2 regions of the Streptomyces sp. WAC04114 genome follow, and region 1 is predicted to be linked to the other one. Evidence: riboswitches for the same ligand, from Rfam matches in the RefSeq annotation. Region 1 holds a riboswitch; the other holds the start of a gene.

Region 1 (7,830 bases):
AGTTTCCCGAAGTGACCATCTCCAAGATCCGCTTCCTGGAGTCGGAAGGGCTCATCGAGCCGCAGCGGACCCCGTCGGGGTATCGCAAGTTCAGCGCCCATGACGTCGAGCGCCTCGGTCACGTCCTGAGGATGCAGCGGGACCACTATCTGCCCCTGAAGGTGATCCGGGAGCACCTGGAGGCCATGGAGCGCGGTGAGGCCGTGCAGCTGCCGGTCGTGGGGCGCCAGCGTGACGGTGCGTCCGTCCCCGAGCCGCCCGAGGGGCCCACAGCGGCCAGGATCCGGCGGGACGAGCTGCTCGCCGCCGTCGGCGTCGAGCAGCAGGAGCTCAAGGAGTGGGAGTCCTACGGCCTCCTCACTCCACTGGAGGACGGGGCGTACGACGCCGAGGCGGTCACCGTCGCCTTGCTCGTCGTCGAACTCGGGCGGTTCGGGATCGAGCCGCGGCATCTGCGGGCCATGAAGGCCGCCGCGGAGCGGGAGGCCGGTCTGGTGGGCCAGGTGGTGGCCCCGCTCAGGCGGCACCGCAACCCGCAGACCAGGGCTCATGCCGAGGCCCGTACCAAGGAGCTGGCGGGGCTCACGGTGAAGCTGCACGCCGCGCTGGTGCAGTCGGCGCTCGGGGTTCGGCTGCCCTGAGGGGCCGGCTGTCAGGGGGCCGGATCGGGCGCCCGATCCCGGCCCGACTACCCAAACGTCCCGAGCACGGCCTAGGGTTGCTGTGTGAACGAGCTCGATGTCGTAGGTGTCCGGGTCGAGATGCCCTCCAACCAACCGATCGTGCTGCTGCGTGAAGTGGGAGGCGACCGTTACCTCCCCATCTGGATCGGACCGGGGGAGGCGACGGCGATCGCCTTCGCCCAGCAGGGGATGGCTCCCGCGCGGCCGCTGACACACGACCTGTTCAAGGACGTGCTGGAAGCCGTCGGCCAGGAGCTCACGGAAGTGCGCATCACGGACCTGCGTGAGGGCGTCTTCTACGCGGAGCTGGTCTTCGCCAGCGGCGTCGAGGTGAGCGCCCGCCCGTCCGACGCCATAGCGCTCGCGCTGCGCACCGGGACGCCGATCTACGGCAGTGACACGGTGCTCGACGACGCCGGTATCGCGATCCCGGACGAGCAGGAGGACGAGGTGGAGAAGTTCCGCGAGTTCCTCGACCAGATCTCTCCGGAGGACTTCGGCAGCAGCAGTCAGTGAGCTCCCGGGGGAGCGGCAGCGGTCGGAAGAGTCGTGTGGGCGGTCCGGCGGACGGTGTGGTCCGTGACGGGGCCGCCCGCCGTTCGTGTGAGGGGTGAAATGCCCGCATGTGCCGGAGGCGCGTGAGAGCGTCATACGGCTCGTGCCGGACGCATTCGGCTAGCCTTTCCCCGCGACGGGGCACGGGAAACCACTCTCAGGGTGATTATCACTCGGCGTGGCGAGTGTGGCGATCGTTGACGCACCCCTGGTGACTGCCTACCGTCGAGAAGGCAGGTCAAGGACGGAGGTCGGCGTGAGAAGCAGCGGCGACGGTACGGCTGGGGGCGGCCCCGAGCGCAGTCTCAGGGCGAGCGGTCCGTACCCTCCCCCCGGCTCACGGCCCTTCCCGGGCGGGGGATGCCCCCAGCCCGGTGGTGCGGCCGATCACGCTCCGCAGCGACCGACAGCGGTGCCGAGCAGCGGAGGGACGACGTCCATGGCGTCCGAGCAGATCGGCTATCGCGGCCCCACGGCCTGCGCGGCCGCCGGTATCACCTACCGGCAGTTGGACTACTGGGCGCGCACCGGGCTCGTCGAGCCGAGCGTGCGCCCCGCCTACGGGTCCGGGACGCAGCGGCTGTACAGCTTCCGGGACGTGGTGGTCCTGAAGATCGTCAAGCGGTTCCTCGACACCGGGGTGTCGCTGCAGAACATCCGCACGGCCGTCCAGCACCTCAGGGAACGCGGTTTCAGCGATCTGGAGCGCATGACGCTGATGAGCGACGGCGCGACGGTCTACGAGTGCACCTCGCCCGATGAGGTCCATGCCCTGCTCCAGGGCGGCCAGGGCGTGTTCGGGATCGCCGTGGGCGTGGTGTGGCGGGACGTCGAGAGCGCCCTGTCCCAGCTGCACGGTGAGCGTGTCGACACCGGCGAGACCCTGGTGGGGCCCAATCCGGCGGACGAGCTGGCGCGCCGGCGGAACCGGGCCGTCTGAGCCGTCGAGCGACGCGGGATGTACGCGGTCGCAGGAGGCGGGACGTTTCCGCGCCCGGGCGTAGGCGGTTTCCGGTGGGGTGCCAGGGGGTGCCGCAGCGGTTTCCGGTGGGGCATCGGGGGCTGCCGCGCGGGGCGTTGTCAGTGGCGTAGGGCAGCATCGGAGTTGTGAGAACCGCGCCCACGATCCTGCATCTCGACATGGATGCCTTCTTCGCTTCGGTGGAGCAGGCGTCCAAGCCGAGTCTGCGTGGGAAGGCCGTGGTCGTGGGCGGGCTCGGGCCTCGTGGGGTGGTGGCGACCGCGTCGTACGAGGCGAGGGTCTTCGGGGTGCATTCGGCGATGCCCATGGGGCAGGCCCGGCGCCTCGCGCCCAATGCCGCGTATCTCGTGCCGCGCTTCACTCTCTACAAGTCGATCAGCGAGCGGGTGATGGAGCTGCTGCGCGCGCTGTCGCCTCTGGTGGAGCCGCTGAGTCTGGACGAGGCGTTCGTGGACCTGGAGGCCGGGGGAGTGGCCTGGGACGAGTCGTCGGCGCGGCTGGCCGGGGTCAAGCTGCGCGCGGACATACGGGCTGTCACGGGGCTCACGGGATCGGTGGGGCTCGCCGCCTCCAAGATGCTCGCGAAGATCGCCTCGGAGGAGGCCAAGCCCGACGGACTGGTGGTGATCGAGCCGGGGACCGAGCGGGCGATGCTCGGGCCGATGTCGGTGCGGACGCTGCCCGGGGTGGGGCCGGCGACGGGGGACCATCTGAGGCGGGCCGGGATCACCACGGTCGAGGAGATCGTCGAAGCGGGCGAGGACGAGCTGGTCCGGCTGCTGGGGAAGGCGCACGGGCACGGTCTGTACGCCATGGCCCTGGCGCGTGACGACCGGCCGGTGGTGGCGGAGCGCGAGACGAAATCGGTGTCGGTCGAGGACACCTACGACGTGGACATCCATGACCGGACGCGGGTCGGGCTGGAGGTGCAGCGGCTCGCCGAGCGGTGTGTGCGCAGGCTGCGCGGGGCCGGGCTGTCGGGGCGGACGATCGTGCTGAAGGTGCGGCGGTACGACTTCTCGACGCTCACCCGGTCCGAGACGCTGCGCGGGCCCACGGATGATCCCGCGGTGATCCGCGAGGCGGCGGCCAGGCTGCTGGACTCGGTCGACACGACTGGTGGGGTGCGGCTCCTCGGGGTGGGGGTCAGCGGGCTCGCCGACTACACGCAGGAGGACCTGTTCGCCCAGGCGGCGGGGGAGCGGGCGGTCGCCGAGGGCCCGGTCGAGGAACACGCCGTGGCGGCGGCCGAGGAGCAGCCGTCGCTCGCCGAGCGGCGGTGGCCCGCCGGGCACGACGTGAGGCATGCCGCGTTCGGGCACGGATGGGTGCAGGGCAGCGGCCTCGGGCGGGTCACCGTACGGTTCGAGACGCCCGACTCGGAGCCCGGGCGGGTGCGGACGTTCCGGGTCGACGATCCGGACCTCGAGGCGGCGGATCCGTTGCCGTTGGTGTTACAGGGGCCAGGTCCAGATGGGGGAGGCGGCGGGCCCGGGGAGGAGACTCACGCCGTCTCGTCGGTGCCCGCGAGCTTGCCGAAGTCGTGGTCCGGCAGCGGGGGCGGGGCGGCGACGTCGAGACCGTAGTGGTGGTAGAGCTGCAGTTCCTGCTCGGGGGAGAGGTGGCGGCCGACGCCGAAGTCGGGGGCGTCCTTGATCAGGGCGCGTTCGAAGGGGACGTGGAGGGCGCCCTCGATCAGTTCGCTGGGCTCCAGGGGGACGAAGGCGTCCCTGCTGAACAGGCCGGTCCGTATGGCCGCCCACTCCGGTTCGCCGGTGGCGTCGTCGAGATAGACCTCGTCGATCGTGCCGATCCTGGTCCCGTTGCGGTCGAACGCCTTGCGGCCGATCAGGTTGCGCGGATCGATGTCGGTTCGCACGGGCCCTCCATATGGTCGCACCTCATCCGTAAACACTACAAAACGGTACAAGCGGGGATGCGGCCACTCGAAGGTTCGTGCGTTGACCTCGCTGGTACGCTGGCAGCGGCTGTTGACCCCGCGCGGGAGAGTCCTCCAGACATCATCGGAGGCGCCGAAGGAGCAAATCCTCCCCGGAATCTCTCAGGCTCACGTACCGCACGGACGAGGTCACTCTGGAAAGCAGGGCGGGTGTCGACGGCTTCCGCTCTCACCGACGGTGAAAGCCGGAGGCCTTCGGGCGATCCGGTGAAGCTCTCAGGTTGAGATGACAGAGGGGGAGGCCGTCCGGGTACCCGTGCCGTGGTGCCCCTCGCAGGTCGTGTCGACCAGGAGGCCTCCGTAATGACCGCCCACCGCATTCCGCTCTCCGAGCTCGAAGAGGCAGTCCCCTTCGAGCAGCGCCACATCGGCCCCGACCACGAGGCCTGCGCCAAGATGCTCGCCCAGGTCGGCTACGGCTCCCTCGACGAGCTCACGGCCGCCGCGGTACCCGCCGTGATCAAGAGCGCCGAGGCATTGGACCTCCCGGGCGCCCGCAGCGAGGCCGAGGTGATCGCCGAGCTGCGCTCCCTCGCCGACCGCAACCAGGTCCTCGGTTCCATGATCGGGCTCGGCTACTACGGCACCTTCACGCCGCCGGTCATCATGCGCAACGTCATGGAGAACCCGTCGTGGTACACGGCCTACACGCCGTACCAGCCGGAGATCTCGCAGGGCCGGCTGGAGGCGCTGCTGAACTTCCAGACGGTGGTCGCGGACCTGACCGGGCTGCCGACCTCCGGCGCCTCCCTGCTCGACGAGGGCACCGCGGCCGCCGAGGCCATGGCGCTGTCGCGGCGCCTGGGCAAGAACAAGAAGGGCCTGTTCCTGGTCGACGCGGACACGCTGCCGCAGACCATCGCCGTGATCCAGACGCGCGCCGAGCCGACCGGCGTCGAGATCGTCGTCGCCGACCTCAGCGAGGGCATCCCCGCCGAGATCGCCGAGCGCGAGATCAACGGCGTGCTGCTCCAGTACCCGGGTGCCTCCGGTGCCGTGCGGGACCTCAAGCCGGTCATCGACCGGGCGCACGAGCTCGGGGCGCTGGTCACCGTCGCCGCCGATCTGCTGGCGCTGATGCTGCTGAAGTCGCCTGGTGAGCTCGGGGCGGACATCGCCGTCGGCACGACGCAGCGCTTCGGCGTCCCGATGGGCTTCGGCGGCCCGCACGCCGGCTACATGGCGGTCCAGGACAAGATGGCGCGCAGCCTGCCGGGGCGGCTCGTCGGCGTGTCCGTGGACGCCGACGGCAACAAGGCCTACCGGCTGGCGCTGCAGACGCGCGAGCAGCACATCCGCCGTGAGAAGGCGACCAGCAACATCTGCACCGCGCAGGTGCTGCTCGCCGTCATGGCCGGCATGTACGCCGTCTACCACGGCCCGGAGGGCCTGAAGGGCATCGCCCGTCGCACCCACCGGTACGCCACGGTCCTGGCCGCCGGGCTCGCGAGCGGCGGCGTCGAGGTCGTGCACGGAGCCTACTTCGACACCCTGACCGTGCGGGTCGAGGGCCGGGCCGCCGAGGTCGTGGCCGCCGCCCGGGACAACGGGGTCAATCTGCGGCTCGTCGACGCCGACCACGTCTCGATCGCCTGTGACGAGACCACCACGCGCGCCCAGCTGCGCGCCGTGTGGGCCGCCTTCGGTGTCGAAGGCGTCGTCGAGGCGCTGGACGCGGCCACCGGGGACGGACTCCCGGCCGCGCTGCTGCGGACCGACGACTACCTGACGCACCCCGTCTTCCACCAGCACCGCTCCGAGACCGCCATGCTGCGCTACCTGCGCAAGCTGGCCGACCGCGACTACGCGCTCGACCGGGGCATGATCCCGCTGGGCTCCTGCACCATGAAGCTCAACGCGACCACCGAGATGGAGCCGGTCACCTGGCCCGAGTTCGGTCAGTTGCACCCCTTCGCGCCCGCCGAGCAGGCCGGGGGCTACCTCACGCTCATCCACGAGCTGGAGGACCGGCTCGCCGAGGTCACCGGCTACGACAAGGTCTCCCTCCAGCCGAACGCCGGGTCGCAGGGCGAGCTGGCCGGTCTGCTCGCCGTCCGCGGGTACCACCGGGCCAACGGGGACGAGCAGCGCACCGTCTGCCTGATCCCGTCGTCCGCGCACGGCACCAACGCCGCCAGCGCCGTGATGGCCGGCATGAAGGTCGTCGTCGTCAAGACCGCCGAGGACGGCGAGATCGACGTCGAGGATCTGCGGGCCAAGATCGAGCAGTACGGCGACCAGCTGGCCGTGCTCATGATCACGTACCCGTCCACGCACGGTGTGTTCGAGGAGCACGTCGCCGACATCTGCGCGCAGGTACACGAGGCGGGCGGGCAGGTCTACGTCGACGGTGCCAACCTCAACGCGCTCGTCGGGCTCGCCAAGCCGGGGCACTTCGGTGGCGACGTCTCGCACCTGAACCTGCACAAGACCTTCTGCATCCCGCACGGCGGCGGCGGTCCCGGCGTCGGCCCGGTCGCGGTGCGCGAGCACCTCGCGCCCTACCTGCCGAACCACCCGCTGCAGCCCGAGGCCGGCCCGGAGACGGGCGTCGGGCCCATCTCGGCGGCCCCCTGGGGCTCCGCCGGCATCCTGCCCATCTCGTGGGCGTACGTCCGGCTGATGGGCGGCGAGGGGCTGAAGCGGGCCACGCAGGTGGCCGTGCTCAGCGCCAACTACATCGCCAAGCGTCTGGAGCCGCACTACCCGGTGCTCTACACCGGCCCCGGCGGTCTCGTCGCGCACGAGTGCATCATCGACCTGCGGCCCCTCACCAAGGCGACCGGCGTGAGCGTCGACGACGTCGCCAAGCGGCTGATCGACTACGGCTTCCACGCGCCGACCATGTCGTTCCCGGTCGCCGGGACGCTGATGATCGAGCCGACCGAGTCGGAGGACCTGGCGGAGCTCGACCGCTTCTGCGAGGCGATGATCGCCATCCGCGCGGAGATCGAGAAGGTCGGCTCCGGCGAGTGGCCCGCGGAGGACAACCCGCTGCGCGGCGCCCCGCACACCGCCGGCGCGCTCGCCGGGGCGTGGGAGCACGCCTACAGCCGTGAGGAGGCCGTCTTCCCGGCCGGGGTGTCGACCGCCGACAAGTACTGGCCGCCGGTGCGCCGCATCGACCAGGCCTTCGGCGACCGGAACCTCGTCTGCTCCTGCCCGCCGCTGGACGCGTACGAGGACTGACGGACGGGCCGAACGGCCGGCTGGTCACAGGGAGGGGCTCCGCGGTGCGGGGCCCCTCCCGTCGTTCACCGGCGCGTCACGCGGTGGTGAGTGATACCTCGGTCGCCTTGATCAGCGCGACGACGGGGGTCCCGGGCGTGAGGGCCAGGTCCTCCGCCGCGTCCCGGGTGATCGCCGCGGTCAGTTCACCGCCCTCCACCGTGACGCGGACCGATGCCATGGCCTCACCGGCGGTGAGGCCGGTGATCCTGCCGGGGAGCTGGTTGCGGATCGACAGGCCCTCGATGGGCGCGGTCGCGAGGGAGACCTCCGTCGACTTCATCAGGGCGCACACGGGGGTGCCCGGGGTGAGACGGAGGTCCTGCGCGGCTTCGCGGGTGATCGCCGCGGTGAGGTCCTGGCCGCCGGCGAGGCGGACCCTGACCGTCGCCATGGCCTCGCCGGGGGTGACGGCGGTGACG
Region 2 (7,830 bases), on a different contig from region 1:
GCGCCGAGGGACTGCTGCATCATCGCGCGCACCGAGTCCACGGCCGGCGGCGAGGTGTCGTACACATCCAGTCCGATGGCGAGGTACGGCGCCCCGAGCGCGGGCTGCACCCAGGCCCGGCGCAACGACCGGACGGCCGGGGTGCGGTGGGCGTTCTGCGCGAGCAGGGCGTAGAACTGCGGGATCTCGATGGCGGGTTCGGACAGCCGCAGGGGGCCGGCGGGCTGGCGGTCCAGGCCCGTGGCGATTCTGCGCAGGTCCAGCCAGGGGATGCCGACGCCGCCGCCGGGGGCGTGCGGGTTGAGCCAGAGGCCGTAGTGGTCGGGGTAGAGGGCGCGGGCGACGTCGACCCCGTCGACCACCTCGTAGGAGCGGTTCCAGCCGCTGGCGGAGAGCTCCTGGGCGGAGGTCACACAGGGGGCGTAGCCGCAGCCGTCGACGTCCATGTTTCCGTACTGGGCGTCGGGGGAGCCGGCCTGCCCGTGCCACAGGAGCATCCAGATCTGGCCGCTGTGCGGGGTCGCGAGCGCGCGCAGGAGTGCCTCGTAGGCGTCGTAACGCCCGGGCGTGACCTGGCGCAGCATGTGCTCGACCTGTCCGGCCGCGGCCGTGCCGCTCGCGCTCACCTTTACCGCCCCTTCGTACACCGCCTCGACGGTGTCCTAGCTTAAGCCCGCGGGGGAGCGGCGGGGATTTGTGCCGTCGGGCGGGTGCGGGTCGTGTGTGGTTGACCGCGCCCACGCGGCGGAGCCGCACGGCGATACGGCCCCGCGCCCCTGGGGCGCTGCCCTAACGCTGGTAGAAGGGCCGGACCCGCTCCCGCATCCACGCTCCCACCGGGTCCTCCGCCACGTCCAGGAGGACGAGGTTGACCTGCCAGGGGGCCGGGACGGCAGTGACGGCCCGGGTGAGGGCGTCCAGGGGCAGGGCGCGCAGGTCGCCTTCCCACTGGGAGAGTTCGACGCCGACGAACATCACCGGGTCGGCGGTCTCGATCGCGGCGAGGCAGCGGCGGGCCGTGACGACGACGCCGGTCGCCTCGAACTCGGTGGAGGCGGCGGCGAGGAAGTCCACCGGGTCGTCCTGCCAGTCGGGCTCGAAGAGGCGGACCCGGCCGCCGCTCGCGGGACCGTCCAGCGGGGTCCGGCCGGCCCGGCACAGCTCGGCCACGGCGGGCGGCGGGAGCGGGATGCCCACCACACCGCCCGGGTTGACGGCTATGCCGGCGTGCGGGGGCAGGCCCCGGGCGAACTCCACGGCGGGCGCGATGGTGTACGACATGTGGGAGCCGACGACCTGGCGGAACTGCTCCTCGGAGCTGAACACCGGCACGAACGCCTGGCCGTCGATCTCGATGCCGGGCAGGTCGAGGGGGCCGCTGTGCGGGCCGCCGCCGCTGGGCAGCGGGATCCACACGAAGCTCCGGCCGAGCACCTCGACGATCCGCCCGCCGGCCGCCGGCCCGGCGCCGAGGGAGGCCGAGAGCACCTCCTCCAGCTCGTTGCCGGGCCAACCGCCGTGCGGGTGCGTCTGCGTCTGCGCCGGGAAGTCCGCGGAGAAGTCCGCCGGGATGTCCATCTGCCTACCGCCTGCCTGGAACCACTGCTGTGGCTCAAAAGGCTAACGGCTGACGGACGCCCGGGGGCATCGGGAACCGGGACTGCGCGGGACGGCGCGGGCTCAGCCCGTGAAGCCGATTCTGTGCAGGGCGTTCGCCGTGTCCCGGTCGGCGAGGACGGCCGAGCCGCAGCCGGTGGGGAGGTCGCCGCGCTCGACCGCGCGAAGGAGGCGGTTGCTCGCCGCGCGGTGGCGCAGGAACGCGTAGCGCGAGACGCCGCGGCCGCGGTCGCGCTGACCGGCCAGGGCCTGCTCGGGGGTGACGTCGAGGAGGAGCAGGTGGAGCGTGCCGCCCCGGCGGCGGGCCTCGCGGGCGAGCCAGCGGCGGACCCAGGCCTGGGTGCCGCAGTCGTGCACGACGACGCCGTCCCCGGTGCGCAGGGCGCGGCGCAGCCCGGCGTAGTGGGAGAGGCGGACGAGGGGGCGGTAGAGCGCGTACGGCAGGGCGCGCGGCATGCGGCGCTCCCAGCGGTCGCGGGTGTCCTGGGAGTCGATGCGCCGGCCCGGCACGGTGCGCCGCATCAGCGTCGACTTGCCGCTGCCGGGCAGGCCCGTGACCACGACGAGGTCGCGGGGGCCGAACAGCAGCGCGTGCGGGCCGCCCCCGGGGCGGTCGCGCAGGTCGCGGACGACCGGCGCCGGCGCCGGGGCGCGGACCGCCCGGACCGGAGCTGCGGCCGGCTGCTCGGGCGGCGCGATGCCCGTCGTCGCGTACGCGGTGGTCCTGTTCACCGTGATCGTCCTCCCCTGGGGCCAGGTACGGAGTCCCATCCCCGCCGAGTGTAAAGAGAAGGTAATGCGGCAGGCCTCTCATTTACGTTCTCGTCCTGCAACAGGGCTGCTACAGGTCGCTGTGTCCGGCGCGCGGGACTCGTGCACTCCCTGTGAAAGGTCCCCCTGCCGCGCCGGAAGGATGCGTGCAATGATGTGCGCGCCAACTGCATACCGGCCGTTTGAATCCGCGCGGGAGAGTCCCCAGCACCGCAAGAGCTGGGGCGCCGAAGGAGCAAGTCCCTCCCTTGAATCTCTCAGGCCCCGTTACCGCGCGGGCGAGGCACATCTGAAAAGCGAGTCACCGGCCACCGGTGGCTCCACCCAAGGTGCAAGCCGTGTCCCGTGTGGTCATGGCGAACCTCTCAGGTTCCGATGACAGATGGGGAGGAACGACCTCGCCCTCCCCCACGCTCGGCTTCGCTCGCGCGGGAGGGACCCCCATTTGCCTTGGGAGACGACCGACCGTGAGCAGTACAGGAGAACTCCGTCACACCGCGCTCGATGCCCTGCATCGTTCGCTCGGCGCGACGATGACCGACTTCGCCGGCTGGGACATGCCCCTGCGCTACGGCTCCGAGCGCGACGAGCACATCGCCGTGCGCACGAAGGCCGGCCTCTTCGACCTCTCCCACATGGGCGAGATCACCGTCACCGGACCGCAGGCCGCCGCGCTGCTGGACTTCGCCCTGGTGGGCAACATCGGGGGCGTGAAGCCGGGCCGGGCCCGCTACACCATGATCTGCCGGGCCGACGGCGGCATCCTGGACGACCTGATCGTCTACCGCCTCGGCGAGAGCGAGTACATGGTCGTCGCGAACGCCTCCAACGCCCAGGTGGTGCTGGACGCGCTGACCGAGCGCGCCGCCGGCTTCGACGCCGAGGTGCGCGACGACCGGGACGCCTACGCGCTGCTCGCCGTCCAGGGGCCGCAGTCGCCGGGGATCCTGAAGTCCCTGACCGACGCCGACCTCGACGGCCTGAAGTACTACGCCGGGCTGCCCGGCACGGTCGCGGGCGTCCCGGCCCTGATCGCCCGGACCGGCTACACCGGCGAGGACGGCTTCGAGCTGTTCGTGAAGCCGGAGCACGCGGTCGAGCTGTGGCAGGCCCTGACCAAGGCCGGCGAGGGCGTCGGCCTCGTCCCGTGCGGGCTGTCCTGCCGCGACACGCTGCGCCTGGAGGCGGGCATGCCGCTGTACGGGCACGAGCTGACGACCTCCCTCACGCCCTTCGACGCCGGGCTCGGCCGGGTGGTGAAGTTCGAGAAGGAGGGCGACTTCGTGGGGCGTGAGGCCCTGCGCGAGGCCGCGGAGAACGCGAATCACGAGCCGCCGCGCGTGCTGGTCGGCCTGATCGCCGAGGGCCGCCGGGTCCCGCGCGCCGGGTACGCGGTCGTCGCCGAGGGCAAGGTGATCGGCGAGGTCACCTCCGGGGCCCCCTCCCCCACGCTGGGCAAGCCGATCGCGATGGCCTACGTCGACGCCATGTACTCCACGCCGGGCACGGCCGGTGTCGGTGTGGACATCCGGGGCAGTCACGAGCCGTACGAGGTCGTGGCGCTGCCGTTCTACAAGCGCCAGAAGTAGACACTGGCCGAAGGGCCGCGGCAGCGACCCCGTGCCCGTCGTCCCAGCTCACCAGCAGTCCCCCTTTCCACAGCACTCCCGCGCGTACAGGAGAATCCAGGCCATGAGCAACCCCAAAGAGCTGCGCTACAGCAAGGAGCACGAGTGGCTGTCGGCCGCCGAGGACGGCGTCTCGACGGTCGGCATCACGGAGCACGCGGCCAACGCGCTCGGTGACGTCGTGTTCGTCCAGCTTCCCGAGGTGGGCGACTCGGTGTCCGCCGGCGAGACCTGCGGCGAGCTGGAGTCGACCAAGTCGGTGTCCGACCTGTACTCCCCGGTCTCCGGTGAGATCACCGAGGTCAACGAGGACGTCGTGAACGACCCGTCGCTGGTGAACTCGGCCCCCTTCGAGGGCGGCTGGCTGTTCAAGGTGCGGGTCACGGACGAGCCGGGCGACCTGCTCTCCGCCGACGAGTACACCGCGTTCTCCGCGGGCTGAGGGAGTCGTATGTCCGTCCTGAACACACCCCTGCACGAGCTCGACCCGGCGGTCGCCGCCGCGGTCGACGCCGAGCTGCACCGTCAGCAGTCCACGCTGGAGATGATCGCCTCGGAGAACTTCGCTCCGGTCGCGGTCATGGAGGCGCAGGGCTCGGTCCTCACCAACAAGTACGCCGAGGGCTACCCCGGCCGCCGCTACTACGGCGGCTGCGAGCACGTCGACGTGGTCGAGCAGATCGCGATCGACCGCGTCAAGGAGCTGTTCGGCGCCGAGCACGCCAACGTCCAGCCGCACTCGGGCGCCCAGGCCAACGCCGCCGCGATGTTCGCGCTGCTCAAGCCGGGCGACACCATCATGGGGCTGAACCTCGCGCACGGCGGGCACCTGACCCACGGCATGAAGATCAACTTCTCCGGCAAGCTCTACGACGTCGTCGCCTACCACGTGGGCGACGACGGCCGGGTGGACATGGCCGAGGTCGAGCGGCTGGCCAAGGAGTCCAAGCCGAAGCTGATCGTCGCCGGCTGGTCGGCCTACCCGCGGCAGCTGGACTTCGCCGCGTTCCGCCGGATCGCGGACGAGGTCGGCGCGTACCTGATGGTCGACATGGCCCACTTCGCCGGGCTGGTCGCGGCCGGGCTGCACCCGAACCCGGTGCCGCACGCGCACGTGGTCACCACCACGACCCACAAGACCCTCGGCGGCCCGCGCGGCGGTGTGATCCTCTCCACGGCCGAACTGGCCAAGAAGATCAACTCCGCCGTCTTCCCCGGTCAGCAGGGCGGCCCGCTGGAGCACGTGATCGCGGCCAAGGCGGTCTCCTTCAAGGTCGCCGCCTCGGAGGACTTCAAGGAGCGCCAGCGCCGTACGCTGGACGGTGCCCGCATCCTGGCCGAGCGTCTGGTGAAGGACGACGTCCGGGCCGTGGGCGTGGACGTCCTGTCCGGCGGCACGGACGTGCACCTGGTCCTGGTCGACCTGCGCCACTCGGAGCTGGACGGTCAGCAGGCCGAGGACCGCCTCCACGAGGTGGGCATCACGGTCAACCGGAACGCGATCCCGAACGACCCGCGTCCGCCGATGGTGACGTCCGGTCTGCGGATCGGCACGCCGGCGCTGGCGACCCGGGGCTTCGCCGCCGAGGACTTCGCGGAGGTCGCGGACGTCATCGCCGAGGCGCTGAAGCCGTCCTACGACGCGGAGGCCCTCAAGGCCCGGGTGAAGGCCCTGGCCGACAAGCACCCGCTGTACCCGGGTCTGAACACGTAACGCTTCGCGGCCGGCGACGGCCGCGAAGAAACCTTTCGGGCGCCGCGCCCGCCACAAGCGGTCGCGGCGCCCACCCCCTCTGCACCACCCATGTAGTCAGGAGTTCCCCCGTGGCCATCTCGGTCTTCGACCTGTTCTCGATCGGCATCGGCCCGTCCAGTTCCCACACCGTCGGTCCGATGCGGGCGGCCCGCATGTTCGCCCGGCGGCTGCGCAACGAGGAGCTGCTGGCCCCGACCGCACAGGTCCGCGCGGAGCTGTACGGCTCGCTGGGCGCGACCGGCCACGGCCACGGCACCCCCAAGGCGGTGCTGCTCGGCCTGGAGGGCGACTCGCCGCGCACGGTCGACGTGTCGAGCGCGGACGAGCGGGTGGAGGCGATCAAGACCGGCGGCCGCCTGAACCTGCTCGGCGAGCACGAGATCGCGTTCTCCTTCGACGACGACATGGTTCTGCACCGCCGCAAGGCCCTGCCGTACCACGCCAACGGCATGACCCTGTGGGCGTACGACGCCTCGGGCGCGGAGCTGCTGACGAAGACGTACTACTCCGTCGGCGGCGGCTTCGTCGTCGACGAGGACGCGGTCGGGGCGGACCGCATCAAGCTCGACGACACCGTGCTGAAGTACCCCTTCCGCACCGGCGACGAGCTGCTGCGCCTGACCGAGGAGACGGGTCTGTCCATCTCCGCGCTGATGCTGGAGAACGAGCGGGCCTGGCGCACCGAGGAGGAGATCCGCGAAGGCCTGCTGGAGATCTGGCAGGTGATGCGGGACTGCGTGGCGCGCGGACTGTCCCAGGAGGGCATCCTGCCGGGCGGCCTCAAGGTGCGCCGCCGGGCCGCGAACACCGCGCGCAAGCTGCGCTCCGAGGGCGACCCGCTGGCCCTCGCCATGGAGTGGATCACCCTCTACGCCATGGCGGTCAACGAGGAGAACGCCGCCGGCGGCCGGGTCGTCACCGCCCCCACCAATGGCGCCGCCGGCATCATCCCGGCGGTCCTGCACTACTACGTCAACTTCGTGCCGGGGGCCGACGAGGAGGGCGTGGTCCGCTTCCTGCTCGCCGCGGGCGCGATCGGCATGCTCTTCAAGGAGAACGCCTCCATCTCCGGCGCCGAGGTCGGCTGCCAGGGCGAGGTCGGCTCCGCCTGCTCCATGGCCGCGGGCGCCCTGGCCGAGGTCCTCGGCGGCTCGCCCGAGCAGGTCGAGAACGCCGCCGAGATCGGCATGGAGCACAACCTCGGCCTCACCTGTGACCCGGTCGGCGGCCTGGTTCAGATCCCCTGCATCGAGCGCAACGGCATGGCCGCGGTCAAGGCCGTCACGGCCGCCCGCATGGCGATGCGCGGCGACGGCTCCCACAAGGTGTCCCTGGACAAGGTCATCAAGACGATGAAGGACACCGGCGCGGACATGTCGGTCAAGTACAAGGAGACGGCCCGGGGCGGGCTGGCGGTGAACATCATCGAGTGCTGAGCCCGGGCGGCGGGCGTCTTGCCATGCGAGATGGCAATACCGGAAATCAAGATGGCTGACATCGTTGTAGGACCCATGTTTCACACGTGAAAGACCGAACGATGCCCGCACCAGCCACCGGTTCAGCCCCCACGCCCGTCAACCCGAGGTCCCGCGTCCTCGTCGCCAGCCTCATCGGCACGACGATCGAGTTCTACGACTTCTACATCTACGCGACCGCCGCGGTGCTCGTCTTCCCCCAGCTGTTCTTCCCGAGCAGCGACCCGACCACCGCGCTGCTGTCGTCCTTCGCGGTGTTCGGTGCCGCGATGGTCGCCCGCCCGATCGGCGCCGTCGTCTTCGGGCACCTCGGTGACCGGCTCGGCCGCAAGAAGACGCTCGTCGTCTCGCTCCTGACCATGGGCATCGCCACGTTCCTCATCGGCGTCCTGCCCACCTACGCCCAGGCCGGCTGGGTGGCCACCGCGCTGCTCGTGCTGATGCGGCTCGCCCAGGGCTTCGCGCTCGGCGGCGAGTGGAGCGGTGCCGCCCTGGTCGCGACCGAGAACGCCCCCAGCGGCAAGCGCGCCCTGTACGGCACCTTCCCGCAACTGGGCGCCCCGCTCGGCTTCATCATCGGCAA

Evidence for each region. A riboswitch is a leader RNA that binds a small molecule or an ion and turns the genes downstream of it on or off. The one in region 1 is predicted to bind glycine.
Region 2: linked by a shared signal. The riboswitch ahead of gcvT (glycine cleavage system aminomethyltransferase GcvT) and the one ahead of gcvP (aminomethyl-transferring glycine dehydrogenase) in region 1 are both predicted to bind glycine.

What each region holds. Positions count from the first base shown of each region.
Region 1 covers NZ_JAIGQA010000138.1:7,093-14,922, forward strand. Annotated here, with positions in the region: gene K4G64_RS28485 (MerR family transcriptional regulator) at 1-641, shown strand, start outside; gene K4G64_RS28490 (bifunctional nuclease family protein) at 726-1,199, shown strand; gene K4G64_RS28495 (MerR family transcriptional regulator) at 1,495-2,178, shown strand; gene K4G64_RS28500 (DNA polymerase IV) at 2,346-3,806, shown strand; gene K4G64_RS28505 (PRC-barrel domain-containing protein) at 3,725-4,099, opposite strand; glycine riboswitch at 4,213-4,308, shown strand; gene gcvP (aminomethyl-transferring glycine dehydrogenase) at 4,484-7,369, shown strand; gene K4G64_RS28515 (molybdopterin-binding protein) at 7,446-7,830, opposite strand, start outside.
Region 2 covers NZ_JAIGQA010000018.1:24,790-32,619, reverse strand. Annotated here, with positions in the region: gene K4G64_RS08015 (enhanced serine sensitivity protein SseB C-terminal domain-containing protein) at 1-626, opposite strand, end outside; gene K4G64_RS08010 (enhanced serine sensitivity protein SseB) at 790-1,578, opposite strand; gene K4G64_RS08005 (AAA family ATPase) at 1,681-2,349, opposite strand; glycine riboswitch at 2,572-2,671, shown strand; gene gcvT (glycine cleavage system aminomethyltransferase GcvT) at 2,856-3,977, shown strand; gene gcvH (glycine cleavage system protein GcvH) at 4,081-4,458, shown strand; gene glyA (serine hydroxymethyltransferase) at 4,468-5,730, shown strand; gene K4G64_RS07985 (L-serine ammonia-lyase) at 5,841-7,208, shown strand; gene K4G64_RS07980 (MFS transporter) at 7,310-7,830, shown strand, end outside.